DNA from 3 places in the Pseudomonas sp. NUPR-001 genome. Region 2 is predicted to be linked to each of the others. Evidence: predicted binding sites of a transcription regulator. Region 2 holds the regulator's gene; each other region holds the start of a gene.
The links. Region 2 encodes sigma-54, which starts transcription at its own class of promoters, with help from an activator protein. Its sites were predicted from a motif close to ANTGGCATNNANNTTGCTNT; they were not measured.
Positions count from the first base shown of each region.

Region 1: the regulator sigma-54 is predicted to act here: its motif matches at 7,556-7,575, upstream of ACP6KB_RS08480 (CmpA/NrtA family ABC transporter substrate-binding protein).
Region 3: the regulator sigma-54 is predicted to act here: its motif matches at 7,812-7,831, upstream of flgB (flagellar basal body rod protein FlgB).

Region 1 is NZ_CP197353.1:1,826,099-1,835,958, reverse strand. It holds gene dacB (D-alanyl-D-alanine carboxypeptidase/D-alanyl-D-alanine endopeptidase) at 1-902, shown strand, start outside; gene ACP6KB_RS08500 (sensor domain-containing diguanylate cyclase) at 907-3,303, opposite strand; gene rlmKL (bifunctional 23S rRNA (guanine(2069)-N(7))-methyltransferase RlmK/23S rRNA (guanine(2445)-N(2))-methyltransferase RlmL) at 3,410-5,611, opposite strand; gene rmf (ribosome modulation factor) at 6,153-6,368, shown strand; gene ACP6KB_RS08485 (quinone-dependent dihydroorotate dehydrogenase) at 6,464-7,486, opposite strand; gene ACP6KB_RS08480 (CmpA/NrtA family ABC transporter substrate-binding protein) at 7,638-8,852, shown strand; gene ACP6KB_RS08475 (ANTAR domain-containing response regulator) at 8,868-9,443, shown strand; gene ACP6KB_RS08470 (nitrate/nitrite transporter) at 9,692-9,860, shown strand, end outside.
Region 2 is NZ_CP197353.1:4,876,468-4,886,327, forward strand. It holds gene lptA (lipopolysaccharide transport periplasmic protein LptA) at 1-515, shown strand, start outside; gene lptC (LPS export ABC transporter periplasmic protein LptC) at 1-4, shown strand, start outside; gene lptB (LPS export ABC transporter ATP-binding protein) at 516-1,241, shown strand; gene ACP6KB_RS22340 (RNA polymerase factor sigma-54) at 1,421-2,914, shown strand; gene hpf (ribosome hibernation-promoting factor, HPF/YfiA family) at 2,992-3,300, shown strand; gene ptsN (PTS IIA-like nitrogen regulatory protein PtsN) at 3,313-3,777, shown strand; gene rapZ (RNase adapter RapZ) at 3,781-4,635, shown strand; gene ACP6KB_RS22360 (HPr family phosphocarrier protein) at 4,656-4,928, shown strand; gene ACP6KB_RS22365 (ZIP family metal transporter) at 4,945-5,838, opposite strand; gene ACP6KB_RS22370 (superoxide dismutase) at 5,850-6,461, opposite strand; gene ACP6KB_RS22375 (hypothetical protein) at 6,464-6,925, opposite strand; gene fumC (class II fumarate hydratase FumC) at 6,946-8,322, opposite strand; gene ACP6KB_RS22385 (FagA protein) at 8,315-8,716, opposite strand; gene pmbA (metalloprotease PmbA) at 8,949-9,860, opposite strand, start outside.
Region 3 is NZ_CP197353.1:4,320,846-4,330,705, forward strand. It holds gene flgJ (flagellar assembly peptidoglycan hydrolase FlgJ) at 1-896, opposite strand, end outside; gene ACP6KB_RS19675 (flagellar basal body P-ring protein FlgI) at 907-2,016, opposite strand; gene flgH (flagellar basal body L-ring protein FlgH) at 2,029-2,724, opposite strand; gene flgG (flagellar basal-body rod protein FlgG) at 2,779-3,564, opposite strand; gene ACP6KB_RS19690 (flagellar basal body rod protein FlgF) at 3,610-4,350, opposite strand; gene ACP6KB_RS19695 (hypothetical protein) at 4,517-4,699, opposite strand; gene flgE (flagellar hook protein FlgE) at 4,854-6,173, opposite strand; gene ACP6KB_RS19705 (flagellar hook assembly protein FlgD) at 6,201-6,905, opposite strand; gene flgC (flagellar basal body rod protein FlgC) at 6,919-7,362, opposite strand; gene flgB (flagellar basal body rod protein FlgB) at 7,366-7,773, opposite strand; gene cheR (protein-glutamate O-methyltransferase CheR) at 8,017-8,844, opposite strand; gene ACP6KB_RS19725 (chemotaxis protein CheV) at 8,895-9,824, opposite strand.

The DNA of each region.
Region 1 (9,860 bases), 3.0 Mb from region 2:
GCTTCGTCGCCCGCAATGACGGCGGTAAGGTGCTGGTCTCGGTCGAACCACCGATTGCCAGCATCCGCATCGATAACCAGGTGAAGGCCGTCAACAGCAAACAATGCACTGGTGACGTGCGCTACAACCCGATCACTCAGGCCGATGGCGTGACCGTCGTGGTCAGCGGGCAACTGGGCGATGGCTGCAACTCGCAGACCTACCTGTCGCTGCTCGATCACCCGACCTATGCCGCAGGCGCCGTCAGGGCCATCTGGAATGAGCTGGGTGGCACCATCCAGGGCCGCGACCGGGTCGACAACGTCCCGAAAGGCGCCCGCCTGCTGGCGCGTGCCTTCTCGCCGGATCTGGTCGAGATCATTCGGGACATCAACAAGTACAGTAACAACACCATGGCCCAGCAGCTGTTCCTGAGCCTGGGCGCGCAGTTCCGCACCGATGCCGATGGCGACGATGCGCGTGCCGCGCAACGCGTGGTACGTCAGTGGCTGGCGAAAAAAGGCATCACCGCCCCGCACCTGATCATGGAGAACGGTTCCGGACTGTCGCGTGCCGAGCGGGTCAGCACCCGGGAAATGGCCGCCTTGCTGCAAGCGGCGTGGAAAAGCCCATATGCCGCCGAGTTCATCAGCTCGATGCCGCTGGTCGGCATGGATGGCACCATGCGCAAGCGCCTCAAGCGCACCGCCATGACCGGTGAAGCCCATATCAAGACCGGCACCCTGAACACCGTGCGGGCCATTGCCGGTTTTAGCCGCGACAGCAACGGCAACACCTGGGCAGTCGCCGCGATCCTCAACGACCCGAAACCATGGGGCGCCTCAGCCGTGCTCGACCAGGTACTGCTCGACCTGTACCGCCAGCCGAAACTGGTTAACAGCACCGCAGCGATTCAACCCTGATCGCTCACGGCAGCTCTGCTTCGACCCGATCGCGGCCAGCCTGTTTGGCCGCGTAAACACCGGAGTCGGCACGAAGCAGCAAGGCATCGGCGCCCTCTCCCGGGCGCCAGCCGGCCACACCAAAACTGGCCGTCACCTGGCCCACGCCCTCCACTTCGACACTGCGCACCCCCTGCCACAACTCCAGCGCCAGGGAATGCGCTTGTTCGGCGTCGCTGCCCGGGCATAACACCATGAACTCCTCACCGCCCAAACGACAGAACACGTCGGTGCGCCGCAAGCGCTGACCGATGCGCTGGCACAGGCTGCGTAACACGTGGTCACCCACGGCATGTCCGAACTGGTCATTGATGCGCTTGAAGTGATCGATATCCAGCATGATCACCGCCAGATCCAGCTGATCGCGTTGAGCGCGCTCAAGCTCGGTCTTCAAGCGTTCCTGGAAGTAGCGGCGGTTATGAATGCCCGTCAACGCATCCGTCACCGACAGCGCGCGCAACTCTTCCTCAACACGTTTCAGGTCCGAGATATCGGTCAGGTAACCGTGCCAGAGCGTGCTGCCATCCTCTTCCGGCTCCGGTGTCGCCTCCCCCCGCACCCAACGCTGCCCAGCCTCAGGCAGCAACACCCGGTATTCCTCACGCCACGGCGTCATATGGTCGGCCGAAAAGCGGATAGAGGTCCGCACACGCAGCAGATCATCCGGGTGGATGCGCTCAAACACCGCAGTAGCGTCCTGGCGCAACTGCTCGGGCTCAAGTTCGTAGATGTCTCGCAGCCCTTCACTGGCGTAGGTGAAGCAAGAGCTGCCGTCGGTTCGCAGGCGAAATTGATAGATCCCGCCTGGCACCTCGGCACTGAGCTTGTCCAGCAGGCGGTCACGGGCGGCCAGCGCATCATGCACGCGCTTGCGCTCGGTGACATCGATGCAGATCGCCAGGTGGCCAACCCACAGGCCGTGCTCATCGAGCACCGCCGTCACCAGCATATTGGCCAACAGGTGGCTGCCGTCTTTGCGCTGCAGTGTCCATTCGCCCGCCTCGTTGCCACCTTCCTGAACGGTCTGCGCGAAGATGGCCTGGGCCGGGGTGATGTCGCGGCCGTAGCGCTGCGTCAGCTCCCGCGCCCGACGCTGCAGCTCTTGAGGCGAGATCAACGCCTCCAGGGTCAGACTGCCCACTGCTTCGGCGCTGCTGTAGCCAAGCATGCGCTCGGCGCCAGCATTGAACATGCTGACCACGCCGCGCAGGTTGGTGGCAATGATCGCGACCTGGGTCGCGGCATCCAGCACACTGCGCAGCTGGTTGTGGGTTGTGCGCAAGGAGCTCTCACTGACGCGCAGCTCGCCGGTACGCTGCTCCACCAGGGTCAATGCGCGTTGCCGCTGGCTGAACAAGCTGAACAGCAAGGCACTGAGCATCACACTGAGCAAGCCGCCAAGAAACACCACAGCCGTGACGGCCGAAGAGCGGTTGGCCTGCATGAAGGCCTGGCTTGGGCGGATGTCGAGCTGATAATCGTGATCGGCCAGGTGCAACAAGTGAGTAGCCGCCAGCGGCGAAGCGGCGCCCTTGTTGTCCGATTGGAATAACACTTCGTGTTGAGCATCCGGCCCGGACAAGTCGCGAATACGCACTACCAGATTGTCCTGGGCGGTATTGGGCAAGCCCTCGGCCATCAACTGACGCACGCTGATCACCGCCATGACGTAGCCCTGAGGTTCAGGCGATGGATTGAGCGGGGAAAACACTGGCGCCACCATCAGCACACCACGGGCATAGGCGGGATCGACATCGGCAAGGTTCAGCGGTGCCGAGACCGCCATGCTGCCCGGCTTGGAGGCGCGCTGCAGGGTGTCCTCACGCAGGGGTTGCGAGAGCAGATCCAAGCCGAATGGCTGACGCTGCGGGCCTAAGGCCTGGGTAAACAGCACCGGGTAATACTGCGCCCGCGCGGGCGATACCGACAAATCGCCGCGATCGGACAGCTGTCGAATCGCGTAGGAAATCCCCAGGACCTGGCTCGCGCGCTGCTCGAACTCTGCACGCGCTGCACCCGGCACCCGCGGCGCCCAGGAATAGGCTTGGGTGCGGTGCAACAACGGACGGGCATAGCCATTGAATTCGTCGAGGGTAATTTCGTTGGCATACACAAAGAACCGGCGCAACCCATCCAGGCGTTGCACCTGATCCTCGAAGCGTTCTTCGATACGACTGTAACGCTCGCTGGCCAGCAACTCGAAGCGTTGACGCAGCTGTTGTCGGTACAACTCGTAGGTTGCCAACGCCAGAAACGCGGTCAACAGTCCGCCGACGGCCAATGCCACAAGGGCAACCAGCCAGGCGGACACTTCTTCGCTGAGAAAGCCGAGCATTTTTGGACGAACGCCATGCATCGACATAGTTGATTGCACTCATAACGCCAGCATTGTGCGTTTGCCAAAACCTCCCTCAGTTATAGCTATTCGCCACTAATCAAGCAATCTGCAACCCAGCACAAGCGCGCACTTAACGTGCTTGAATGCGCCACGCCCGGTGAATCTTGCTGTTACGGGCAAAATCCGGGTCCAGGGTCTGGGCACTGATTTCTTCTACCGCGTACCGCTCGGCCAGACGCTCGTCGAGCTGGAACTTGCGGAAGTTGTTGGAGAAATACAGCACGCCGCCCGGCGCCAAGCGCGCGATGGCCAGATCGAGCAATTCGACGTGGTCACGCTGAACGTCGAAAACACCTTCCATGCGCTTGGAGTTGGAGAAGGTCGGCGGGTCGATAAAGATCAGGTCAAACTCGTCACGGCAGGCTTGCAGCCAGGCCATCACATCACCCTGCTCCAGGCGGTTCTTGTCGGAGAAGCCGTTGAGCGACAGGTTGCGTCGTGCCCAATCCAGGTAAGTACGCGACAGGTCAACGCTGGTGGTGCTGCGCGCGCCGCCTTTGGCGGCGTGTACAGAGGCCGTTGCGGTGTAGCAGAACAGGTTGAGGAAACGCTTGCCCGCCGCCTCACGCTGGATGCGCATGCGCATCGGCCGGTGGTCGAGGAACAAGCCGGTGTCCAGGTAATCGGTGAGGTTGACCAGCAGTTTGACACCGCCCTCGCTGACTTCGAGGAATTGCCCCTGAGTGCTCTGGCGTTCGTACTGACGGGTGCCGCTCTGGCGTTCACGGCGCTTGACCACCACCCGGCTCTGGTCGATACCCAATGCCTGGGGAATTGCAGCCAAGGCATCGAACAAGCGAGCCTGGGCCTTCTCCGGGTCGACTGAACGCGGAGCGGCATATTCCTGCACGTGCACCCAGTCCTGATACAGATCGATTGCCAGGGCGTACTCCGGCATATCGGCGTCATACAGGCGATAGCAGCTGACCTGCTCGCGCTTGGCCCATTTGCCCAGCTGCTTGAGGTTCTTTTGCAAACGGTTGGCGAACATCTGCCCGCCTTCACTCAAGCGTGCCGGTTCACTGGCCACTGCTGCAGCACTGCGCGGGGTGTCATTGCCCTGGGCGTCACGCTCAGGCTGACGGCGTTCGCCAGTGACAAACTGGTCCGGCTGCACTTTGATCAGCAACAACTTGCACGGCAGCGCGCCGTTCCAGAACGCGTACTGCTTGTGACTGCGAATGCCCATGCGTTTGCCCAGGTCCGGAGCACCGGTAAACACCGCCGCCTCCCAGTTCAGGCACGATTGACGCAAGCGCTCGCCGAGGTTCTGGTAGAGGTAGAGCAGGCTGGCTTCATCACCCAGGCGCTCGCCGTAGGGTGGGTTGCAGATCACCAGGCCTTTCTGGTTCTGGTCAGGACGCGGCTCAAAACTGCCCACTTCCCCTTGATAGATCTTGACCCAGTCACTGAGCCCGGCACGTTCGACGTTGTTGCGACCCGGCTGGATCAACCGTGGGTCGGCCTCGTAGCCACGGATCCACAACGGTGGCCGGGCAAGCCCCGCCTGCGCCCGCGCCTGGGCCTCATCGTGCAGCTTGCGCCACAGCGCCGGCACATGGCCCAACCAGGCACTGAAGCCCCAGCGCTCACGCTTGAGGTTAGGGGCGATGTCGGCAGCAATCATCGCTGCCTCCACCAAAAAGGTGCCCACACCGCACATCGGGTCAGCCAGCGCACCGCCTTCAGCGGCAATACGCGGCCAGCCCGCACGAATCAGCACGGCGGCGGCAAGGTTTTCCTTGAGCGGCGCGGCGCCTTGCTGCAGGCGGTAACCGCGCTGGTGCAAGCTGTGCCCGGAGAGGTCCAGCGACAGGATGGCTTCGCCTCGATCCAGGCGCAGGTGCACGCGCAGATCCGGATTGAGCTTGTCGACCGACGGGCGCTCGCCTTCACGGGTGCGCAGCTTGTCGACAATGGCATCCTTGACCTTGAGGGCACCGAAATGGGTGTTGTCGATGCCGGAGCCGTGGCCGCTGAATTCGACAGCCAGCGAGCCACTGGCTTCCAGATGGTCTTGCCACTCCACCTCGTGCACGCCGTCGTACAGGTCGTCGGCGTTCTTCATGTTGAAGCGCTTGAGCACCAGCAACACACGGTTGCCCAGGCGTGACCATAGGCACAAGCGGTAGGCAGTTTCCATGTCGGCCGAGCCGCGGATGGCCGAGGTGTGTTCACGCACCTCTTCAAGGCCAAGGCCACGCGCCTCTTCGGCAAGCAGGCTTTCAAGGCCTTTGGGGCAGGTTAGGTAGAGTTCGAAACGGTCCGACATGTGGTATCCAGTGCCTTGAGCAATAAGTGGAGGGCAAGCGCATTGCCTTCCTGTGTTTAATCGAGCGCCGTTCCAGCGAGCGCTCGAATGGCACTGCAAGCGTGCCGGGCCACCCGGGCATCCAGACCTTTTGCCAGGGGCAGAAACGTCTTTGATTACCGGGCAGAATGAAAATTTCATGACGAGCCGGGTGAAAAATGACCCTTCGTCGTATTGACAGCCTTGTTACAAATTATCACCAGGCAATGGCCAAGTGACTTCAACGCCGATCAAACCCTGATCATAGCGGGCTTTTCGTCCCGTCCTGGGCCGAAGCATTTATTTACTTATCCTTTGACCCTAGGAAAGGTTACGCCCTTATGACAAAACGATCATTCACACTGTGTCGTGCATTGGTTAGAACTCATCTCAGGTTGTCACCGCAACGGGGCAACACTTCTGCTCGCCACGCCGGCAGCGAGCGCACACCGGCAGAACGATTCTGCCCGGCCTCAGACGAGGCCGACGGGACATTACAGTCAACAAGTGAGGGCAACACCCTATGAGAAGACTTAAGCGTGATCCGTTGGAAAAAGCATTTACACGAGGCTACCACTATGGGGTTGCCGGCAAATCCCGCGAGCTTTGCCCTTTTACTCTACCGTCGGTACGCCAAGCCTGGATTAACGGCTGGCGCGAAGGACGTGGCGACAACTGGGACGGTATGACCGGCACTGCGGGTATACACAGACTCAACGAACTTCACGCCGTTGGCTGAACGAGGATCTGAATTCATTCACCATGCGCGCCCCATCCGGGCGGCGGGCTAAGGCCCAGGGGCCCCTTCAAGGGGCCCTTTTTTATCCCTGCGATTCAGCGCCCCATGGCAGCGATGGCATCTACCGACTCACGGATCAGCGCCGGGCCCTTGTAGATGAAGCCCGAGTAGATCTGCACCAGGCTGGCGCCAGCGGCGATCTTCTCAGCGGCATGCTTGCCCTCGGTGATGCCACCGGCGGCAATGATCGGCAGTTTCCCACCCAACTCAGCCGACAGCACCTTGACGATATGGGTGCTCTTTTCCAGCACCGGCGCACCGGACAAACCACCAGCTTCATCACCATGTGGCAAGCCTTCGACCCCTTCGCGACCGAGGGTGGTGTTGGTGGCAATGACTGCATCCATGCCCGATTCGATCAGCGCCGCGGCTACCAGAGCGGTTTCTTCGTCGCTCATGTCGGGGGCAATCTTGATCGCCAGGGGCACGTGCTTGCCATATTGCCCAGCCAGTTGCCCGCGGCGCTCAGCCAGGGCATCGAGCAACTGCTTGAGCGAATCGCCGAACTGCAGGCTGCGCAGGCCCGGGGTATTGGGCGAGCTGACGTTGACGGTGATGTAGCTGGCCTGGTTATAGACCTTGTCCAGGCAGATCAAGTAGTCGTCTACTGCACGCTCGACCGGGGTGTCGAAGTTCTTGCCGATATTGATGCCCAACACACCACGGTACTTGGCCGCCTGCACCCGGTTGAGCAGGTTGTCCACACCCAGGTTGTTGAAGCCCATGCGGTTGATGATCGCCTCTGCCTCGGGCAGACGGAACAGGCGCGGCTTGGGGTTGCCAGGCTGAGGGCGCGGGGTGACCGTGCCGATTTCGACAAAGCCGAAACCCAACTGGGCAAAACCGTCGATGGCCGCGCCATTTTTGTCCAGGCCTGCCGCCAGGCCAACCGGGTTGGCGAACTCCAGGCCCATTACCGTGACCGGCAACGAGGCCGGGGCCTTGGTCAGCAGCCCGTTCAAACCCAGACGGCCACCGGCGCCGATCAGGTCAAGGGACAGGTCGTGGGAGGTCTCCGGGGAGAGCTTGAACAACAGCTGGCGGGCCAGGGTATACATGGGCGGGCTTAGCTCGACGTGAGTGAGGGGGCGATTATATAGACGGCGCGGTCCGGGGGACAGCGCCGCCTTGGCATATGGGTTGCTTTGTTGACCTGTAACACCGGCTCCGCACGCGACCCGGCCCGCCCTCCGACACAGGCGCGACACTGTGAACAACGACACCCCCACCACCCCACTGGCCTGGGTCAACGGCAGCGATGCGCCGGAAAAGCACAGCCTGAACATCGGCTTCATGGCGTTGAGCGACTGCGCCTCCGTGGTCGTCGCTGCGACCCAGGGCTTCGCCCAGCCCTACGGCCTGAGCCTGAACCTCAAGCGCCAGAGTTCCTGGGCCGGCCTGCGCGACAAACTGGTCAGCGGCGAGCTGGATGCTGCCCACTGCCTGTACGGCCTGGTTTACGCCGTGCACCTGGGGATTGGTGGTACCGGCGCAACGGATATGTCCGTGCTGATGGGCCTGAACCAAAACGCCCAAGGCATCAATCTGTCCTCTGCCCTGCAGCGCAAAGGCGTGACCCGCCCTGAAGCGCTGGAGCGTTTCGTGCACCAAAGCGGCACAAAACTCACCTTCGCCCAAACCTTTCCGACCGGCACACATGCCATGTGGCTGTATTACTGGCTCGCCAGCCAGGGCATCCACCCGCTCCATGACGTCAACAGCGTGGTTGTGCCCCCCGCGCAAATGCTCACCCATTTGCAGGCTGGGCGCATCGACGGTTTCTGCGTTGGCGAGCCCTGGTCAGCCGATGCGATCGAACAGGGCCAAGGTTTTACCCTGGCCACCAGCCAGTCAATCTGGCCTGATCACCCGGAAAAAGTCCTTGCCTGCACGCGCAGCTTTGTCGAGCAGTACCCCAACACCGCCAGGGCGCTGATCAAGGCCATCCTCGCCGCCAGCCGGTTCATTGAGCAGAGCCCGGAGAATCGCCGCAGCACCGCGCAATTGCTCAGCGGCAAGGCCTACCTGAACAGCCCACTGAACAGTATCGAACCGCGCCTGCTCGGCCATTACCACGACGGTCTGGGCAATCACTGGCACGACCCGCATGCCTTGCGCCTGCACGACCATGGCCGGGCCAACCTGCCTTACCTGTCTGACGGCATGTGGTTCATGACCCAGTTCCGCCGCTGGGGCCTGTTGCGCGAAGACCCTGACTACCTGGCCGTGGCCAGCCAGGTGCAACAATTGGCCCTGTACCGTGACGCCGCCACTGCCATTGGCGTGCCCTGCACAGAACAAAACATGCGCCGTAGCCAACTGATCGATGGCCGCTACTGGGACGGTAGCGACCCTGCCGCTTACGCCCGCAGCTTCGCCCTGCATGCGCTGGCCGAAACGCCCGCTGCCCTTGCCCGTCGCTGATAAGGAGACGCCCCGATGCTGCGAATCCTGTTGATCGATGACACCGAGAAAAAAGTCGGGCGCCTGAAGGCCGCACTGGTTGAAGCCGGCTTTGAAGTGATCGAGGCGTCAGGGCTGACCATCGACCTGCCAGCCCGCGTCGAATTGGTGCACCCAGACGTAGTGCTGATCGATACCGAGTCACCGGGCCGGGATGTCATGGAACAAGTGATCCTGGTCAGCCGCGACCAACCGCGCCCGATTGTCATGTTCACTGACGAGCATGATCCAGGCGTAATGCGCCAGGCGATCAAGGCCGGGGTCAGCGCCTACATCGTGGAAGGCATCCATGCCGCGCGCCTGCAGCCGATACTCGACGTGGCCATGGCGCGCTTTGAAAGCGACCAGGCACTCAAGGCCCAACTGCAAGCACGCGACCAGCAACTGGCCGAACGCAAGCGCATCGAGTTGGCCAAAGGCCTGCTGATGAAAATGAAAGACTGCAACGAAGAGCAGGCTTACACCTTGATGCGCCGCCAGGCCATGAGCAAACAGCAGAAACTGATCCAGGTCGCCGAACAGATCATCGCCATGAGCGATTTACTCGGCTAACGCCTGTAGGAGCGGGCTTGCCCCGCGATAGCCAGCGTTCAGGCACACCGCAATCGCGGGGCAAGCCCGCTCCCACCGTGGACTCCCAGACGTTCTGGCCCGGGTTTTGCTGAGCATTGAGTACAGGTAGCCAACGGCGGTTGCCCCCTTACACGACAAAGACGTCGCACTCCCCTCGCAGCAGCGAGCCGGATGGCGACGTCTTTTTCGTTTCTTCCCCTTGGGTGTAACGCTTAACGAGGTGTTCGATGAATACGAGTTTCTGGAAGTCCGGGCATATCCCCACGCTGTTCGCCGCCTTTCTGTATTTCGACCTCAGCTTCATGGTCTGGTACCTGCTCGGCCCCATGGCGGTGCAGATTGCCACCGACCTGCAACTGACCACCCAACAACGCGGCCTGATGGTCGCCACGCCGA
Region 2 (9,860 bases):
TTAAAACCCTCCCCTTTTTGCTCAGCCTGAGCGCAGCACTGGGAAGCGCGAGCGCCTGGGCCCTGCCGAACGACCGCGACCAGCCTATCCGCATTCAGGCTGACAACGCGCACCTGGATGACAAGAAAGGGGTTGCCACCTACACCGGCGACGTCATCATCACCCAGGGTTCGATGATGATCAAAGGCAACACCGTAACCATCACTCGCGCCGAATCCGGCGACATCGACGTGGTGACCTCGGTGGGCAACCTGGCCTACTTCGAGCAGCAACAGAGCGCTGCCAAGCCAGACAAGATGCAAGGCTATGCCGTTACCATCCAGTACCAGGCGCAAAAAGACCTGGTGGTGCTGACCGACCGCGCCAAAGTGGTCAATGAAGGCAATACCACCGAAGGCGAGAAGATCGTCTACAACACCAAGTCCCAGGTAGCGACTGCCGGTCGTGGCGGTAACGTCACCACCCCACGTCAGCGTATCGACATGGTGATCCAGCCGAAGAAGAAGGCCGAGTAAATGGCGACCCTCAAAGCCCAGCACCTGGCCAAGAGCTACAAGAGCCGACAAGTGGTCCGCGATGTCAGCATGTCGATCGACAGCGGCCAGATCGTCGGCCTGCTCGGCCCTAACGGCGCCGGCAAAACCACCTGCTTCTACATGATCGTCGGCCTGGTTCAGGCCGATCAGGGCCGCGTCCTGATCGACGACCTGGATGTCAGCCACCAGCCCATGCACGGCCGCGCCCGTGCTGGCATCGGCTACCTGCCTCAGGAAGCGTCGATCTTTCGCAAGCTGTCGGTTGCCGACAACATCATGGCGATCCTCGAAACCCGCAAAGATCTCGATACCGCCGGGCGTCGCAAGGAGCTGGAAAGCCTGCTGCAGGAATTCCACATCAGCCACATTCGCGACAACCTCGGCATGAGCCTTTCCGGCGGCGAACGTCGCCGCGTGGAGATCGCCCGCGCCCTGGCCACTGCGCCGAAGTTCATCCTGCTCGACGAACCCTTTGCCGGTGTCGACCCGATTTCGGTTGGCGACATCAAGCAGATCATCCACCACCTCAAGGCCAAGGGCATCGGTGTACTGATCACCGACCACAACGTCCGCGAGACGCTGGATATCTGCGAAACCGCTTACATCGTCAACGATGGTCAGCTGATTGCCGAAGGCGATGCAGAAACCATCCTGGCCAACGACCTGGTCAAAGAGGTGTATCTGGGCCACGAGTTCCGCTTGTAAGTTCGAAGCGACACAGCGCTTGCCTTGGGTGGCTGGCCCGGTGAAAACCGGCTTAATTGTTACAGCACCCTAGGCAAACGCTCCAATTTCAGGCATATAACTTGCTTAAAATTGGCGCTTCGGTGCCCTAGTAGTGGATGGCGCATGTGCGCCGGCGACAAAGGTGTTAAGCCCCTGCCATGAAACCATCGCTCGTCCTAAGAATGGGCCAGCAACTGACGATGACCCCGCAGTTGCAACAGGCCATCCGCTTACTCCAGCTGTCTACCCTGGACCTCCAGCAGGAAATCCAGGAAGCGCTGGAATCCAACCCGATGCTCGAACGTCAGGAAGACGGCGACGACTTCGACAACAGCGACCCGATGGCCGACAACGCCGAGAACAAGCCTGTTGCCGAAGTTCAGGACACCAGCTTCCAGGAAACCACGCAAACCGTGGACAACCTGGAAGACGGCGAATGGAGCGAGCGCATTCCCAACGAGCTACCGGTCGACACCGCCTGGGAAGATATCTACCAGACCAGCGCCAGCAGCCTGCCCAGCAACGACGATGACGAGTGGGACTTCACCACCCGTACTTCGGCGGGCGAGAGTCTGCAAAGCCACCTGCTCTGGCAGTTGAACCTGGCGCCGATGTCCGACACTGACCGGCTGATTGCCGTCACCCTGATCGACTGCATCAACAACCAGGGCTACCTCGACGAAACCCTCGAGGAAATCTGCGAGTCGTTCGACCCCGAACTGGATATCGAGCTCGATGAAGTTGAAGCGGTGTTGCACCGCATTCAGCAATTCGAGCCTGCCGGCGTCGCCGCCCGCAACCTCAGCGAATGCCTGCTGCTGCAACTGCGCCAACTGCCCGCCAGCACCCCGTGGATGGCCGAGGCACAGCGCCTGGTACGTGACTACATCGACTTGCTCGGCAGCCGCGACTACAGCCAGCTGATGCGCCGCATGAAGCTCAAGGAAGACGAGCTGCGCCAGGTCATCGAACTGGTTCAGAGCCTCAACCCACGCCCCGGCTCGCAGATCGAATCCAGTGAAGCTGAGTACGTGGTGCCCGATGTCATCGTGCGCAAAGACAGCGAGCGCTGGGTGGTCGAGCTCAACCAGGAAGCCGTGCCACGCTTGCGGGTCAACCCGCAGTACGCCGGCTTCGTCCGCCGCGCCGACACCAGCGCCGACAACACCTTCATGCGCAACCAGTTGCAGGAAGCCCGCTGGTTCATCAAGAGCCTGCAAAGCCGCAACGAAACCCTGATGAAGGTCGCCACCCAGATCGTCGAGCACCAACGCGGGTTCCTCGACCATGGCGACGAAGCCATGAAGCCGCTGGTGCTGCACGACATCGCTGAAGCGGTGGGCATGCACGAGTCGACCATTTCCCGGGTCACCACCCAGAAATACATGCATACCCCGCGCGGAATTTACGAGCTGAAGTACTTTTTCTCCAGCCACGTGAGCACCTCCGAAGGCGGTGAATGCTCGTCTACAGCGATCCGCGCGATCATCAAAAAACTGGTTGCTGCGGAAAATCAGAAAAAGCCATTGAGTGACAGCAAGATCGCTGGTTTACTGGAGGCACAAGGTATCCAGGTAGCCCGTCGCACCGTCGCCAAGTACCGCGAGTCCCTCGGCATCGCACCGTCGAGTGAACGCAAGCGACTGATGTAGCCCCTGAGATAACCACCGCAGTTCAGTGGCAGGCGCAACACCTGCCTCTTATGCACGGGCAACAAAGGAGAAGCTGTATGCAAGTCAATATCAGTGGACAGCATGTAGAAGTCACCCAACCGCTGCGCGAGTACGTCGAACAGAAACTGAAGCGGCTGGAAGGACACTTTGACAAGATCACCAACGTAACGGTGATCATGAAGGTCGAGAAACTGCAGCAGAAAATTGAAGCGACGCTGTTTATTCCCGGCGGCGAAGTGGTTGCAAATGCCGAACACTCAGACATGTATGCAGCGATCGACGCCTTGACCGACAAGCTCGACCGCCAACTGAAAAAACACAAGGAAAAACAGCAAAGCCTGCTGCAAGGTGCAGCGGCCCGCTGATCCCCCTCATCCATGATCCGACTTGAAACCATCCTGACCCCCGGCCGTTCCCTGGTGAACGTGCCGGGTGGCAGTAAAAAGCGCGTACTCCAGGAAATCGCCACGCTGATCAACCGGGAAGCCCCGGACCTGGAGATGCAAGACGTTTTTGAAAGCCTGGTTGCCCGGGAGAAACTCGGGTCGACTGGTTTTGGTAATGGCATTGCCATTCCACATTGCCGCCTCAAAGGCTGCTCATCCCCCATCAGCGCCCTGATGCACCTGGATGCACCGATCGACTTCGACGCCATCGATGGCGCCCCGGTCGATTTGCTGTTTGTCCTGCTGGTTCCAGAAGCGGCCACCGATGCGCACCTTGAGCTTTTGCGCCAAATTGCCAGCATGCTTGACCAAAAGGTCGTGCGTGACCGGCTGCGTGCCGCCGATAGCAGTGAAGCCCTGTACCAGGTTGTACTGGACGCACAAAACGGGCTTTAAACTATGCGCCTAATTATCGTCAGTGGCCGATCCGGCTCCGGCAAGAGCACCGCCCTCGCAGTTCTGGAGGACAACGGTTACTACTGCATCGATAACTTGCCGGCAGGGCTGCTTCCGCAATTGGCGGAAAATGCCCTGATCAACACCGAGCTGATGCAGCCCAAAGTGGCGGTATCGATCGATGCCCGCAACCTGCCCAGCCACCTGACACGCTTCCCCGAGCTGCTTGAAGATGCACGCAGTCGGCATATCCAGTGCGATGTACTGTACCTGGACGCCGATGAAGACACCCTGCTCAAGCGTTTTTCCGAAACCCGCAGACGTCACCCACTGACCAACGCCAATCGCTCGCTGGCCGAAGCGATCCGGGTCGAGAGTGACTTGTTGGGGCCGATTGCCGACCTTGCCGACCTGAAAATCGACACCACCAACCTGAACCTGTATCAGTTGCGTGACTCGATCAAACTGCGTCTGCTGAACCAGCCGGAGCCCGGTACTGCGTTTCTGGTCGAGTCGTTCGGCTTCAAGCGCGGCATGCCGGTCGATGCCGACCTGGTGTTCGATGTGCGCTGCCTGCCCAACCCGTATTGGAAACCGGAGCTGCGTGAGCATTCCGGCCTGGAGCAGCCAGTGATCGAGTACCTGGCCGCCCAGCCCGATGTCGAGGAAATGTTCCAGGACATCTCCAGTTACCTGCTCAAGTGGTTGCCGCGCTTCGCCGCCAGTAACCGCGCGTATGTCACCATTGCCATTGGCTGTACCGGTGGTCACCACCGTTCGGTGTACCTCACCGAGCGCCTGGGCCAGTTGCTGCAGCAATCTCTGAAGAACGTCCAGGTTCGCCACCGCGACCTCTAGCCCACAGGACCACCGCCGCGATGCCCGCTCGTGAAATCACCATCATCAACAAGCTGGGGCTGCACGCCCGGGCTGCGGCAAAGTTTGTCGGCGTGGCCGGACGCTTCCCCTGTGCAGTGCGTATCGGTCGTGCGCCAGAAAAAATGATCGACGGCAAGAGCATCATGGCGGTGATGATGCTCGCCGCCGGTAAAGGCACCCAGGTGCACCTGCACACTGAGGGTGAAGAAGAAGACGCAGCACTCGATGCGCTGGTCGAACTGATCAACAACTACTTTGACGAGGGCGAGTAACCGCCCTCGCTTCGCCTCACGCCATCGCCGTATCCATCACCATCATCAAACAGAAGCCAATGCACAGCCCCAGGCTCGCCAGGCGATGATGGCCATTGCTGCGTGATTCAGGAATGATTTCCTGAGTCACCACCAGCAACATCGCGCCCGCCGCACAGGCTAGCCCTAACGGCAGCAACAACTCGGCCACCGTCACCAGCCAGGCGCAGATCACTGCCGCCAACGGCTCGACCAACCCGGACGCCGCACCAATGGCAAACGCCTTGAAGCGCGCCATCCCGGCCCCAGCCAGCACCAGCGCAATGACCAGGCCTTCGGGTACATCCTGCAAGGCGATGCCCATCGCCAGGCTATCGGCATCCGGCATGCCACCGCCCGCCGACACGCCAATGGCCATGCCTTCGGGAATGTTGTGGGCAATGATGGCGATCACGAACACCCAGATCCGTGCAGCGATCACCGGCTGCTGCGTACTGCCCACCAAGGCCTCAGGTGAGGCGCCGGATACTTTTAGATCGACCAGGTAAAGGCAGAAGGCGCCAAGCAGCAGACCGAAACTGATCAGTCCCCCAGCGCCCCATTTCCCCAGGCCAATTGCGGCGGCAGCATCCAGCCCCGGAATGATCAGGGAAAATGCAGTGGCCGCCAGCATTACCCCGGCACCAAAACCTAGCAAGGTATCGGCCAAGGCTACCGGCATGCTCCGGATCACCAGCACCGGCACCGCGCCCAATGCCGTTCCCAGCGCGCACAAGGCACCGCCTTCAAGCGCACGCATCATCCGCGGCTCAAGGTCTAGCCAGGCAAACCCTTTTGCCACCAGCAAGGCACAGCCGACCAGTAGCAACAAGGTCCCCAGCGCCAGGCGAAACAGGCGCACACTACCAATGGACATCACATCCGAGCGCATACCGGTTCGACTCACACGAGGGCGGCGGTGTAGCGACGCTCTACTTCGGACCAGTCGATCACGTTGTAGAAGGCGCTGATGTATTCAGGACGGCGGTTCTGGTACAGCAGGTAGTAAGCGTGTTCCCACACGTCCAGCCCCAGAATCGGCGTGTTGCCGTTCATCAACGGGCTGTCCTGGTTGCCACTGCTTTCCACCACCAGTTTCTTCTCCGGGGTAACGCTGAGCCAGGCCCAGCCGCTGCCGAAGCGGGTGAGTGCAGCCTTGGTAAACGCCTCCTTGAAGGCATCGAAGCCACCCAATTGCTCATCAATCGCCTTGGCGACCGAGCCTTGGGGCTCACCACCGCCCTGAGGCGACATGACCGTCCAGAACAGCGAATGGTTGGCATGGCCGCCACCCTGGTTGATCACTGCGGCCTGCAGGTTCTGCGGCAGTTGTTTGACTGCGGCCACCAGTTGCTCGACCGGCCATTTTTCCCATTCGGTGCCCTCAAGCGCTGCATTGAGGTTATTGATGTAGGTCTGGTGGTGCTTGCTGTGGTGAATCTGCATGGTCTGGGTGTCGATGTGCGGTTCCAGCGCATTGTAGGCGTAAGGCAATGCAGGCAAGGTATGAGGCATTATCAGTGGATTCCGTAATGATGAGCTGAAGACCCTGCGCGTTCCTGACCGGCGATAACCACCGGCTGAGGGCCATGGCGATGGAGCAGGCGCTCAGTACGCGGGTACTGGCCGTACTCACTGATGAAATTCAGTAATTCGGTGTAGGTCTTGCTGCTGTGGCGCAGCGCCGCTTCGCGCAGCGCTGGCGCCAGCCGAGGGTCCTGCATGGCTTGCAACAACCGCTGGTGGATGGCGCAGAGGTACTCTGCGCTCTCCTGCGGCTGGTTCAAACGCAAGTGCAGGTCGGCCAGGTTGTGATGTGCAATCACACACACCGCCACCGCTTCGTCGGCGTCATGCCAGCGCTCGAACAACACCTGGGCCAAGGCCAGGGCCTGGAGATACAACTCGCGGGCATCGACCAGTTCGCCTTGATCGAACAGGCGATTGGCAATTTCGGTGGTGCGTTTCCAGTGCTGCATGACAAACCTCCAGTGCGGTATCAGATACCGCCAGCCGTGAGCTTTTCCGGGTCGAGCAGCACTTCCAGCTGGCTGCGTGGCAGATCGGTGTGCTCCAGGGCCACCTCAATGATCGGACGCCCCTGCTTGTAGGCGGTCTTGGCGATCTCCGCAGCTTTCTGGTAGCCGATGATCGGGTTCAGGGCGGTGACCAGGATCGGGTTACGCGCCAAGGCTTCTTTCAGCTTGGGCTCGTTGACCTTGAAGCTGGCAATCGCTTTGTCGGCGAGCAGGCGGCTGACATTGGCCATCAACTCGATGCTGCTGAGCAGGTTCTGGGCAATGATCGGTAGCATCACATTGAGCTCGAAGTTGCCCGACTGCCCGGCCACGGCGATGGTGGCGTCGTTGCCGATAACCTGAGCGGCGACCATGGCGGTGGCTTCCGGAATCACCGGGTTGACCTTGCCAGGCATGATCGACGAACCGGGCTGCAAGCCTTCCAATTCAATCTCTCCCAGGCCTGCCAGCGGTCCGGAGTTCATCCAGCGCAGGTCGTTGGCGATCTTCATCAGCGCTACCGCCGTGGTTTTCAGCTGACCCGACAGGGCAACCGCAGTGTCCTGCGAGCCGATCAGGGCGAACAGGTTCTGCCCCGGGGTGAACGGCACCTTGGTCAGCGCAGAGAGCTGCTGGCTGAATCGTCCGGCAAACTCAGGATGAGCGTTGATACCGGTACCCACGGCAGTGCCGCCCTGGGCCAGTGCCTGCAGCGCCGGCAAAGTCGACTCCAGGTGCGCGATGGCGCCCCTGATTTGCGCCGCCCAGCCGCCGAGCACCTGGCTCATGCGCACCGGCATGGCATCCATCAAGTGGGTACGGCCGGTCTTGATGAAGGGGTGAACCTCTACCGCCTTGCGCTCGATGACCTGCACCAGGTGCTTGAGCGCTGGCAGCAGCTGCTCATGCAACGCCAGCGCCGCACTCACGTGGATCGTGGTGGGGATAATGTCGTTGCTGCTTTGCCCACAGTTGACGTGATCGTTCGGGTTGACCGTGTCGCCGAGGATCCGGCTGGCCAGGGTGGCGATGACTTCGTTGGCGTTCATGTTCGAACTGGTGCCCGAACCGGTCTGGTAGATGTCCACCGGGAAGTGCTGGATGAAGTCACCGGCCAGCAATTGTTCAACCGCCTTGACGATGGCAGTGCCCTGCCCTTCGTCCAGTTGCTGCAGTTCGATGTTGGCTTTGGCCGCAGCGGCCTTGGCCAGCAGCAGCGCCCGAATGAACTGGGTTGGCATACGCTGCTGGCTGATCGGGAAGTTGTTCACCGCGCGCTGGGTTTGAGCGCCATACAGGGCCTCGGCCGGCACCTGCAGTTCACCCATGCTGTCACGCTCGATACGGGTATTACTCATCATCAAGTCCTTGCATCAGTTCAGCGAAAGAAATGGAAGGCAGCAGCGTGCAGTTGGCCAATTGCAGGGCAAATGGCTGCCAACGCTGGCCGTGCTCACCACCGTCGAGCTTGCGTAGCTGCAACAGTGGCTTCCAGGCCTGGTCCAGGCACAGGCAGCGCCAATGCCAAGGCAGCATTTGGTCGCAAGCGGTGTCCAGAAGCAGGCGGAATGAAGTCAGGGCGACGGTCCAGGCAGAGGTATCGGTGCAACACACCAGATAACGACCTTCGGCCAGGTAGTGATCGATCAAGCGCGGCTCGTCCGGCTCCATCGCGCAACGGATGCGGCGGCTGAGCCAGCGCCAGTTTTCGAGGTAGGGCAATTCGTGAAGGACGGATTTCATGAACATCATCGCCTAGATAATGATATTCATTATTAATTGATAATCAGAATCAGTTCAAGGATGCAAAAGCAGAAAAACAAAAAGCCCGACACAAGGCCGGGCTTCTCTGATGTTGCCTGTAGGTGGGGGCTAATTGCTGTAGGAGCGGGCTTGCCCCGCGATAGCGGTCTGTCAGCCCCATCGCCTCGCGGGGCAAGCCCGCTCCCACAGGTGGAGCAAGACAGTTGCTCCCACAGAGGATCTAGCTGCCAGCCACGGTCATGCGTTCGATCAGTACCGAGCCAGTATGGATGTTGCTACGGGTTTCCAGATCATTACCGATCGCGACAATTTGCTGGAACATGTCTTTCATATTGCCGGCAATCGTGACTTCCTGAACGGCAAACTGAATCTCGCCGTTCTCCACCCAGTAACCCGCCGCGCCGCGTGAATAGTCACCGGTGACCATGTTCAATCCATGCCCCATCAGTTCGGTCACCAGCAGCCCACGCCCCATGCGCCGAATCAGCGCTGCCTGATCTTCAACGCCATGGGTGACGAACAGGTTGTGCACACCACCGGCGTTGGCGGTGCTCGGCAGGCCGAGTTTACGTCCGGAATAAGTACCCAGCACGTAGGAGACCAGCTCACCTTTCTCGACGAACGGTTTGGCGTAGGTCGCCAGGCCATCGCCGTCGAACGCCGAACTGCCCAGGGCACGCATCAAGTGTGGCCGCTCATCCAGGGTCAGCCAGCTGGGGAACAGGCGCTGGCCCATGGCGCCATCGAGGAACGATGACTTGCGGTACAGGTTGCCGCCAGAAATCGCCGACAGGAAACTGCCAAACAAGCCCCCAGCCAGCTCGGCGGAGAACAACACCGGCACCTCGCAGGTCGGTACCGGACGCGCACCCAGGCGGCTGGCAGCCCGCTGCGCTGCGCGCTGGCCAATGCTGCGTGGATCGGCCAGCAATTCACCCTGGCGATTGACGTCATACCAGTAGTCCCGCTGCATCTGCCCGTCGGCTTCGGCAATCATCACGCAGCTCAGGCTGTGGCGGGTCGAGGCATAGCCACCGATAAAACCGTTGCTGTTGCCATACACACGGCAACCCTGGTGGGTATTGAGCGTGGTGCCGTCGGCATTTTTGATCCGCGCATCGGTATCGAATGC
Region 3 (9,860 bases), 560 kb from region 2:
TGGTCACCCTGCCAGTTACCGGTGGCCTTGATGCCGAACAGGTTATGGCTGCTGCTGCCATCGGCCTGGCGCATGACCGACTTGCCCCAACCGGTTTCCAGCGCGGCTTGCGCCACCAGGTAGCGTGGGTCGATACCAATACGCTTGGCGGCCTGCTCGGCCATCGGCAGCATGGTGGCCACAAAGTCATCCGAAGAACTGAAAGCACGCTTGGCCGGGGCCAGCGGCGGCTGCGCCACGGCACGGCCGTAGATGCGCATCTCGCTCGGCGCAGCAAAGGCTTGTGCCGGCTGCCAGTCACCCTTGGCCACGTTATCGACCAGGGCGCGGCCCGGAATCGGCGCCGTGTTGGTGGTAGCGGCAACGCCACCGGCAGACGGCACCAGGCCAGCCAACAGGCGATCGGTGAGTTTGCCCGGCAAGGCCAGACGCCGCGAGTTGAGCGCCGCGACGTCGTTGCGGGTACTCGCGTCGCCAGTACGCTCTGCCACACCCACTGCAGTGGCACCAAGGGCACGCGGCTGCACATCGAAGCGCGGGAACGGGCTGTTGTTGACTGCGGCGGCCTTCTGCTTGGCCAGCTGACGCATCAACACATCCTGCAGGCCGATACCGCCACCTTCACGCGACATGCTCACCGCCAGCTGCTGGTCGTACATCTGCTGGTACTGCTTGGTGGTTTCGGTGTTGAGCGGATTGTCCTTGGCCAGCACATCGCTGGCCGAACGCATCGACTTGAGCATCTCGTTGAGAAACAGCGATTCGAATTCCTGCGCCACCTTGCGCAGGTTGGCTTCGCTGTCGCGATCACCGACCTTCAACGAACTGAGTCGATTGAGGTCGGTGTAAGCACCGCTGTCAGACATCGACGCCATCGGGGTTTTCGGCATTTCCATGTGCCAGTCCTCAGATCACGATCAGGTCGGCTTGCAACGCGCCAGCCTGTTTCAACGCTTCAAGGATCGCCATCAAGTCGCTGGGCGCCGCCCCGACCTGATTCACAGCGCGGACGATTTCATCCAGCGTGGTGCCCGGGCCGAACTTGAACATCGGCTTGGCTTCCTGCTCGGCATTCACCCGCGAACGCGGCACGACCGCCGTCTGGCCATTGGAGAACGGCCCCGGCTGGCTGACGATCGGGTCTTCGGTAATGGTCACGGTCAGACTGCCGTGGGTGACCGCCGCTGGCGAGACTTTGACGTTCTGGCCAATGACGATGGTGCCGGTACGCGAGTTGATGATGACTTTGGCCACCGCCTGCCCCGGATCGATTTCCAGGTTCTCGAGGATCGACAGGTAATCGACACGCTGGCTCGGATCGAGCGGCGCACTGACCCGTACCGAACCACCGTCCACTGCCTGCGCCACACCCGGGCCGAGCAGTTCGTTGACCTTGTCGACAATGCGCTTGGCGGTGGTGAAGTCCGGGCGATTGAGGTTCAGGGTCAGGCTGTTGCCCTGGTTGAAACCGCTCGGTACCGCTCGCTCAACTGACGCGCCACCCGGGATACGTCCGGCCGACGGTACGTTGACGGTGATCTTCGAGCCGTCACGGCCTTCGGCGTCAAAACCGCCGACCACCAGGTTGCCCTGGGCAATCGCGTAGACGTTGCCGTCGATACCTTTCAATGGCGTCATCAACAGGCTGCCACCGCGCAGGCTCTTGGAGTTACCGATCGACGACACGGTGATGTCCACCACCTGCCCCGGCTTGGCGAAGGCCGGCAGGTCAGCATGCACCGACACTGCGGCGACGTTCTTGAGCTGAACGTTACCCGAACCGGCCGGCACCTTGATGCCGAACTGCGACAGCATGTTGTTGAAGGTCTGCAGGGTGAACGGCGTTTGCGTGGTCTGGTCACCAGTACCGTTGAGCCCCACCACCAGGCCATAGCCGATCAACTGGTTGCTACGCACACCGGAAATGCTGGCGATGTCCTTCAGGCGTTCGGCCTGAACGGCAAAGGCAGCAGACATCAGAAGCGCTGCAGTGATCAGCTGCTTGAAGTTGAACATGGTCATCCGAACCTAGAAAGGCCAAAGCGGGCTGATGAAGAAACGGTCGAGCCAACCGGGCTGGCTGGCATCGGCAAAAGAGCCGGTACCCGAATAGGTGATACGCGCATCGGCCACCCGGGTCGAAGGCACGGTGTTGTCGGTGGCAATGTCGTCGGCACGTACCATGCCGGCGATGCGCACCAGCTCGTCGCCGGTGTTGAGGGTCAGCCACTTCTCGCCGCGTACGGCAATGATGCCGTTGGGCAGCACATCGGCAACGGTCACAGTGATCGAACCGGTCAGGCTGTTGCCCTGCCCGGCTTTACTGTCGCCCTTGGTCGCACGGTCGCCGCTGTAGCCGGCACTCAGGCTCAAGTCGCCATCACTGAACGGGTTGTTGGTGGTCATCGACGAGCCGAACAACGAGGTCAGGCCGATGTCGGCCTTACTGTTCTTGGCGATTTGCGAGTTGGCGTTCTTGCTCGCCTGAGTACGTTCATTCAGGGTGATGGTGATGATGTCACCGACCCGGAACGCCTTGCGGTCGCTGTACAGGTTCTGATCGAAACCGGCCTGGTAGATCGAGCCGTTGTTGGCCGCCGCCGGTAATGGCGTGCGTGGCAATACCGGCGCGTAGTACGGATCATTGGGCTTGGGCGTCGGCGCAACGCAACCGGCCAGCACGGCGATCCCACTCAGGGCTAGTACAGAAAACAAACGACTCATGACTCTGACCTCACGGTGTAACAGGCGCCGATCAAGCGACCCTCAAGACTTCACTTACAGGTTCTGGGTAACGAACGAGAGCATCTGGTCGGCGGTGGAAATGACCTTGGAGTTCATTTCGTAGGCACGCTGGGTGGTGATCATGTTGACCAGTTCTTCCACAGTGCTGACGTTGGAGTTTTCCAGGGTCTGCTGTTGCACCACACCAAAACCGTTGAGGCCCGGGGTACCGACCTGGGGCGCGCCACTGGCGGCGGTTTCCAGGAACAGGTTGCCACCCACGGCCTGCAGGCCGGCCGGGTTGATGAAGTCGGCGGTCTGGATGTTGCCGATCACCTGGGCGGCCGGGTTGCCAGCGGTGGTGATCGAAACGGTGCCGTCACGGCCCACGGTGAAGGTTTGCGCTTCTGGCGGAACCACCACGGCAGGCTCCAGGGCAAAGCCACTGGCGGTGACGATCTGGCCGTCGGAGTTCAGGTGGAAGGTACCGTCACGGGTGTAAGAGACGGTGCCATCAGGCTGCAGGATCTGGAAGAAACCACGACCATCAACCGCCATGTCCAGCGGGTTTTCGGTGGTTTGCAGGCTGCCGGCGATAAAGCTCTTCTGGGTGCCGACGATGCGCACACCGGTACCGGTTTGCAGGCCCGAAGGCAGCTCGCTGTCCTGGGTCGATTGCGCGCCCGGCTGACGCTGGGTCTGGTAGAGCAAGTCCTGGAACTCGGCACGATCACGTTTGAAGCCCGTGGTCGAAACGTTGGCCAGGTTGTTGGAAATGACAGTCAGGTTTTTGTCCTGTGCGGACAGACCGGTTTTACTGACATAAAGTGCTGGAAGCATGCCGTTCTCCTCGCGCGCCTGTATTCCGGCGCTACGCCTGTGTGATTAGCCGATCTGCAAAACCCGAGCCATGGCTTCATCGCCTTCTTTGGCCGTGGTCATCATCTTGACGTGCAGTTCGAATTGCCGAGACAGCGCCAGCACCGAGGTCATTTCCTCGACGGCATTGACGTTACTGTTCTCAAGGAAGCCCGACACCAGCTTGACGTTGGCATCGGCCGGCGCCGGTTGGCCGGTGGTGGTATGAATCAGACCGTCCGGGCCTTTGGTCATGGTCTTGAGATCAGGATTGACCATCTTGATCCGGTCAACTTCAGCCATCACCCGCGGGCCTTCGCCCATGGCGCGAATGGAGATGGTGCCGTCTTCACCGACCTCGATCTTCTGCTCTGGCGGTACGGCAATCGGCCCGCCGTTGCCCATCACCGGCATACCGTTGCCGGCACGCAGCACGCCCAAGGCGTCGATGTTCATGCTCGCGGTACGCACGTAGGCTTCGCTGCCGTCGGGTGCTTGCACAGCGATAAAGCCGTCGCCACCGATGGCCACGTCGAGGTCACGGCCGGTTTCCATCAAGGAGCCCGGGGTGAAATCGGTCGCTGGGCGCTCGGTCATGGCATAGGCGCGCGCCGGAAAGCTGTCACCGAACACCGGCATCGAACGCGCCTGCTCCAGGTCACGCTGAAAACCGCTGGTAGAAATGTTCGCCAGGTTGTTGGCATGAGCCTTTTGCGCCAGCGCGTTCTGGCTGGCGCCGGTCATGGCCACGTAAAGCATCTTGTCCACAGGATCTCCTCTGCACGAACCCTTGTCGCGCTGCCACCTTGACAAGCATTAAGCAATTATCGAACCAGAGCGGGCAAAGCCCCGTAATCCGGGGCCTTGAGGAAGGACGCCAGGCATCTGCCGTCAGTTTGTCGGCGAACTGTTGCCGCCAGCGGCAATGGCCGCCTTACCAGGTGCGGCAACCGGCGTTGTTATACGGCCCCGAATGGCGCACCCAGCCCTCGCCGGGATCGATCTGCGAACACATGAAGCGCCCGGTTGCCACGCTTTGCCACTGATACCAGGGCGCAGGCGCCGCGTGCGCGGCGAACACCAGCAATAGCCCCGCCAAAATGACCCAAGCCTTCACCCCAACCTCCCGACATCCTCCCCCGGTAGGAGCGGGCTTGCCCCGCGATGCGATGTGACTGACCGCTCGCTATCGCGGGGCAAGCCCGCTCCTACCAGGGGTGAAGCAAAACAAAAAAGCCCCTGCAGGCAGGGGCTTGGTAGCGTGCAACCTATCAAGTCATCTGAATGATGGTTTGCATGATGGTGCTTTCGGTGGAGATGGTTTTGGCGTTGGCCTGGTAGTTACTCTGCGCCTTGATCAGGTTGACCAGCTCACCGGTCAGATCAACGTTGGAGTCTTCCAGCGCGCCGCCATAGATCTTGCCCATTGTGCCGGTGGCCGGCTCACCAACGATTGGCACACCCGAGGCATACGACTCAGCCCAGGCAGTGCCACCCACAGGCGTCAGGCCCTGAACGTTGGCAAAGTTGGCAATCGCCACCTGACCAATCACTTTGTCCTGGCCGTTGGTGAAGTTGGCAAACAGGTTACCGCTCTGGTCGACGGTCAAGCCGCTGAGCTCACCGGTGGCATAGCCGTCCTGGTTTTTCGCAGTGGTGGCCGAGGCGGCGTTGTACTGAGTGGTCGCCAGCATATCCAGGGTCACGCCGCCCACTTTGGCGGTGGCGCCATTTTCAACCCAGTTGCCTGCCGCGTTTTTCTCGGCCGGCTTCCAGCCCGCGAGCTGGAAGGTCTTGGTATCGGTAATGGTCAGGCCACCGGTAACCGGGCCGGCAGTCATGGCGGCGGTATCGAGGCTGCCATCGGTCTTGAACGGCAGTTTGTTCACCAGCGGCGTGGTCAGCGACGGATCAGCCGGGTTGCGACCGTCAATGGTGGTGTACATGGTCCAGGAGTTGGTACCGGCATCTTTGACGAAATACTGGTTCATCTGGTGGGCATTGCCCTGACTGTCATAGACGTCGGTGTTGAAGGTGTAGTTGTAGCTACCGACTTCACCTGGGTTGAACGGCGAAATCTTTGGCTCGACGGCACTGGAGTTCAGGTTCAGGGTTTCACTGATCCGCCCGGTTGGGTTCGGCGCGAGGTTGGAGGTGTCGATCTGCAGATCGGTGAGCACACCCTTGACGACCTTGCCGTCGCCATCAACACCATAACCCTGCAGCTTGGCTCCTTGAGCGTTAACGATGTTGCCTGCTTTGTCGCTATAGAACGCACCGGCACGGGTGTAGACCTTGGTGCCGTTGTCGCTCATGGCGAAGAAGCCGTTGCCATCGATCGCCAGGTCCAGGCTCTGACCGGTGCCGCTGAAGTTACCCTGGGTGAACATCTGCGACACGGCGGCGGTGGTCACGCCGCTGCCGATAGTCGTGCGACCGCTGGTACCGCGAATCGACGAGGCATACTGGTCGGCAAATTCGGTGCGCGACGATTTGAAGCCAGTGGTGGCAACGTTGGCAATGTTGTTGCCGGTTACGCCCAGGGCTTTGTTTGCTGCGTAAAGTCCGCTCAGACCGATATTGAAAGACATGTGCTCACTCCTGCCGCTGTATCGGCCCTAGATTCCAATGGATTGAATTTTCGACAGCCCGATGCTGCCGAGCCCAGCCAGGTTCAGCATCATCTCCGAACCGTTGCTGCCCATGGTTACGCTGCTGACCGAAGCCGGCAGGTTGGTGGTCATCGTTTTCGCTACACCATCGATGGTGCCCGAGGCCTTGAAGGTGTAGGTGCCGGCCGGTGCTACTTCGCCGTCACTGTCCTTGCCGTCCCAGGTGAAGTCGACCTTGCCGCCCTTCTGGCTACCCAGTTCGAGCGTACGCACCAGGTCGCCGTCACTGTTATAGATACCGACGGTGGTCAGGGTGCTGGACGAAGTCAGGTTCATCGACCCCTTCATCTCTTTGCTGGTATCGACCACTGCTTTGTCGGTTTCTACCACCACATTGCGACCCACCAGCGAAGACGCCTGCAGGGCAATCGACGACAAGAATGCACCACCGATAGTGGCGACCGATTCATTGAGGGTCTGCATGCTTTCCAGGCTGCTGAACTGCGCCAACTGCGCAACGAACTCGCCGTTCTCCTGAGGATCGAGCGGGTTCTGGTTCTTCATCTGCGTTACCAGCAGTTGCAGAAACGCATCTTTACCCAAGGCGCTGCCGGCGTTACCGGTATTGGGGTTATTACCCGTGGTCTCAGGCTTTTGCAGCGACTGCAACACCGCATTGCTGACACCTGCGGTCGTGTTGGTTGTGGTCATACGCCTACTCCTGTTACTGACCCAGGGTCAGGACCTTCTGCATCATGGTCTTGGCCGTGTTCATCAACTCGGCGTTGGTCTGGAACGAGCGGCTGGCCGAGATCATGTCGGCCATTTCTTCGACCACGTTGACGTTCGGGTAGTAGACATAGCCGTCTTTGTTCGCAGCAGGATGGTTAGGCTCGTAGCGCGCCTCAAGGTTGCTTTGATCCTCGACCACACCCAGCACCTGAACGCCCTGCCCGGCTGCGTCCTGATCCTGGAACAACGACTGACTGACACCGCCCTGGGCTTGCTGGAAGGTGGTGGCAAATACCGGGTGACGTGCGCGGTAGGTCTGATCGATGCTCGAGGACACCGTCTCGGCGTTGGCAATGTTCGAAGCGACGGTGTTCAGACGCGTGGTCTGGGCGCTCATGCCGCTACCGGCAATGTTGAAGACACTGGCGAGGGACATGACTTACTCTCCGCGCAGGGCCGATACCAGCCCTTTGAATTTACTGTTGAGCAGCGTAAAGCTGGCCTGGAAACCCACGGCGTTTTCCGCATAGCTCGATTGCTCAAGCTGGGCATCAACGGTGTTCTGGTCGATCGACGGCTGCATCGGCGTGCGGTACTGCAGGGTCTCATCACCCATGCTCAGCCCTTCGGCTTCGATGTGCCGGGCGTTGGTCCGGTCCAGCGCGAAATGGCCCTTGCTGGTCTGCTCGGCCTGGGCGGCCAGCACCGAAGCGAAGTCCATGTCACGCGCCTTGTAGTTCGGCGTGTCGGCGTTAGCGATGTTGTTGGCCAGCACCTCGGCGCGCTGAGCGCGAAAGCCCAGTGCCTTTTCGTGAATGCCAAGCGCTTTGTCGAAGCTGATGCTCATGTCGGGGAAACCTTCGAAGGTTTTTCGTTGACTGAGCTAGAGCAAGAGCCATGCCAAAAAACAAAACCCCGTAAATACGGGGTTTTAAGGGGATTGCCGGTGGCGGCAATGCCAGAAAAGCGGCAAAGGCTTTCCGCCGGGCGCCAGCAAAGCGGCAATTGCCGCCTACTGTGGGAGCGGGCTTGCCCCGCGAAGCGATGTGTCAGGTCAATCGCTATCGCGGGGCAAGCCCGCTCCTACAGGTTATTTGGCTTGGTAGATGATGCCTGGGCTGCACTGAACCATCTGGTAATGATCCGGCAAACCGTTGAGCGCCTCGGAAGCGCCAAGAAACAGATAACCACCCGGTTTCAGCGTGCTATGAATGCGCAGCAAAATGTCTTTCTTGACCTGAGCCGAGAAGTAGATCAGCACGTTGCGGCAGAACACGATGTCGAACTTGCCCAGGCTGGCGTAGCTATCAAGCAGGTTGAACGAGCGAAATTCCACCCGGCTGCGAATCGGCGCCTTGACCGCCCAACGCCCTGGCGCTTTCACATCGAAGTAACGCTGCAGGCGCTCCTGCGATAAGCCACGGGCAATCGCCAGGCTGTCGTACTCACCGGTTTTGCAGTTGGTCAGCATGGCCCCCGACAGGTCGGTGGCAACAATCTGCGCGCCCATCTTCAACTGGCCAATGTTGCTGCGCTCGAACTCGTCGATCGCCATGGAAATCGAATACGGCTCCTGCCCCGACGAACAAGCCGCCGACCAGATGCGCAAGCGCTGGCCAGGGTTGGCTTTGATCTGCTCAGGCAAGACCTTGTTCTTCAGCACTTCAAACGGGTAGGTGTCGCGAAACCATAGGGTTTCGTTGGTGGTCATGGCGTCCACCACCTGCTCGCGCAAACCGCTGCGCGGCTGGCTTTGAATGCGCTGTACCAGTTCGGTCAGGGTTTTGATGCCCTGCTGCTCCATCAGCTTGTTGAGACGGCTGGAGACCAGGTACTGCTTATTTTCGCCCAGCAGGATGCCACAGGCTTTTTCCAGGAAGACCCGGAACTGTTCGAAATCCAAATTACCCGTAGACAATGGTGCCGCCTCTTAAATCATGTGAACCGCCAGGGGTTACCCCCTGGCCGTTAGTGCGTGGCCTTGATGCGATCGACGACGCGCTGAGCGAGGTCGTCGGGCTTGAACTTGGCCAGGAAATCATCCGCCCCGACCTTCTTGACCATCGCCTGGTTGAACACTCCGGAGAGCGAAGTATGCAGGATGATGTGCAATTTTTGCATGCGCGGGTCGCTGCGGATCTCGGCCGTCAGGGTGTAGCCGTCCATCTCCGGCATCTCGATATCGGAGATCATCATCAGGAATTCTTCTTCCGGACGCTTGCCCTCATCGACCAGCTTGCGCAGGTATTCGAGCGCCTGGCGGCCATCGTTGAGCGCCACCACTTCCACCCCGACCGTCTGCAGGCAACGACTGACTTGCTTGCGCGCCACCGACGAATCATCGACCGTCAGCACCCGCAGCAGTACCGCCTTGTCCTGCACTTCGGCATCCACCACACCCGCAGAGATCGACTCGGAGGTTGGCGCGACTTCGGCGAGGATCTTCTCCACGTCGATGATCTCGACCATCTTGTTGTCGACCCGGGTCACGGCGGTCAGGTAGTGATCGCGGCCAGTCCCCTTGGGTGGCGGATGGATCTCTTCCCAGTTCATGTTGACGATGCGTTCCACCGAGTGCACCAGAAAACCCTGGGTCTTGGTGTTGTACTCGGTGATGATCACGAAGCTCTTGCTGACATCTTCACTCAGACCGGGCATACCGGTCGCCATCGCCAGATCGAGGATCGGGATGGTTGCCCCACGAATATTCGCGACACCGCGCACTACCGGGTTGGACTTGGGCATCACCGTCAAGGGTGGGCACTGCAGCACCTCCCGCACCTTGAACACGTTAATCCCGTAGAGCTGCTCGCCATTGAGGCGGAACAACAACAGCTCCAGACGATTCTGTCCAACCAGTTGCGTGCGCTGGTTCACCGAATCCATTACACCCGCCATGCCAGACTCCTTCACCAAACGCTTCAAGCTTTGTAC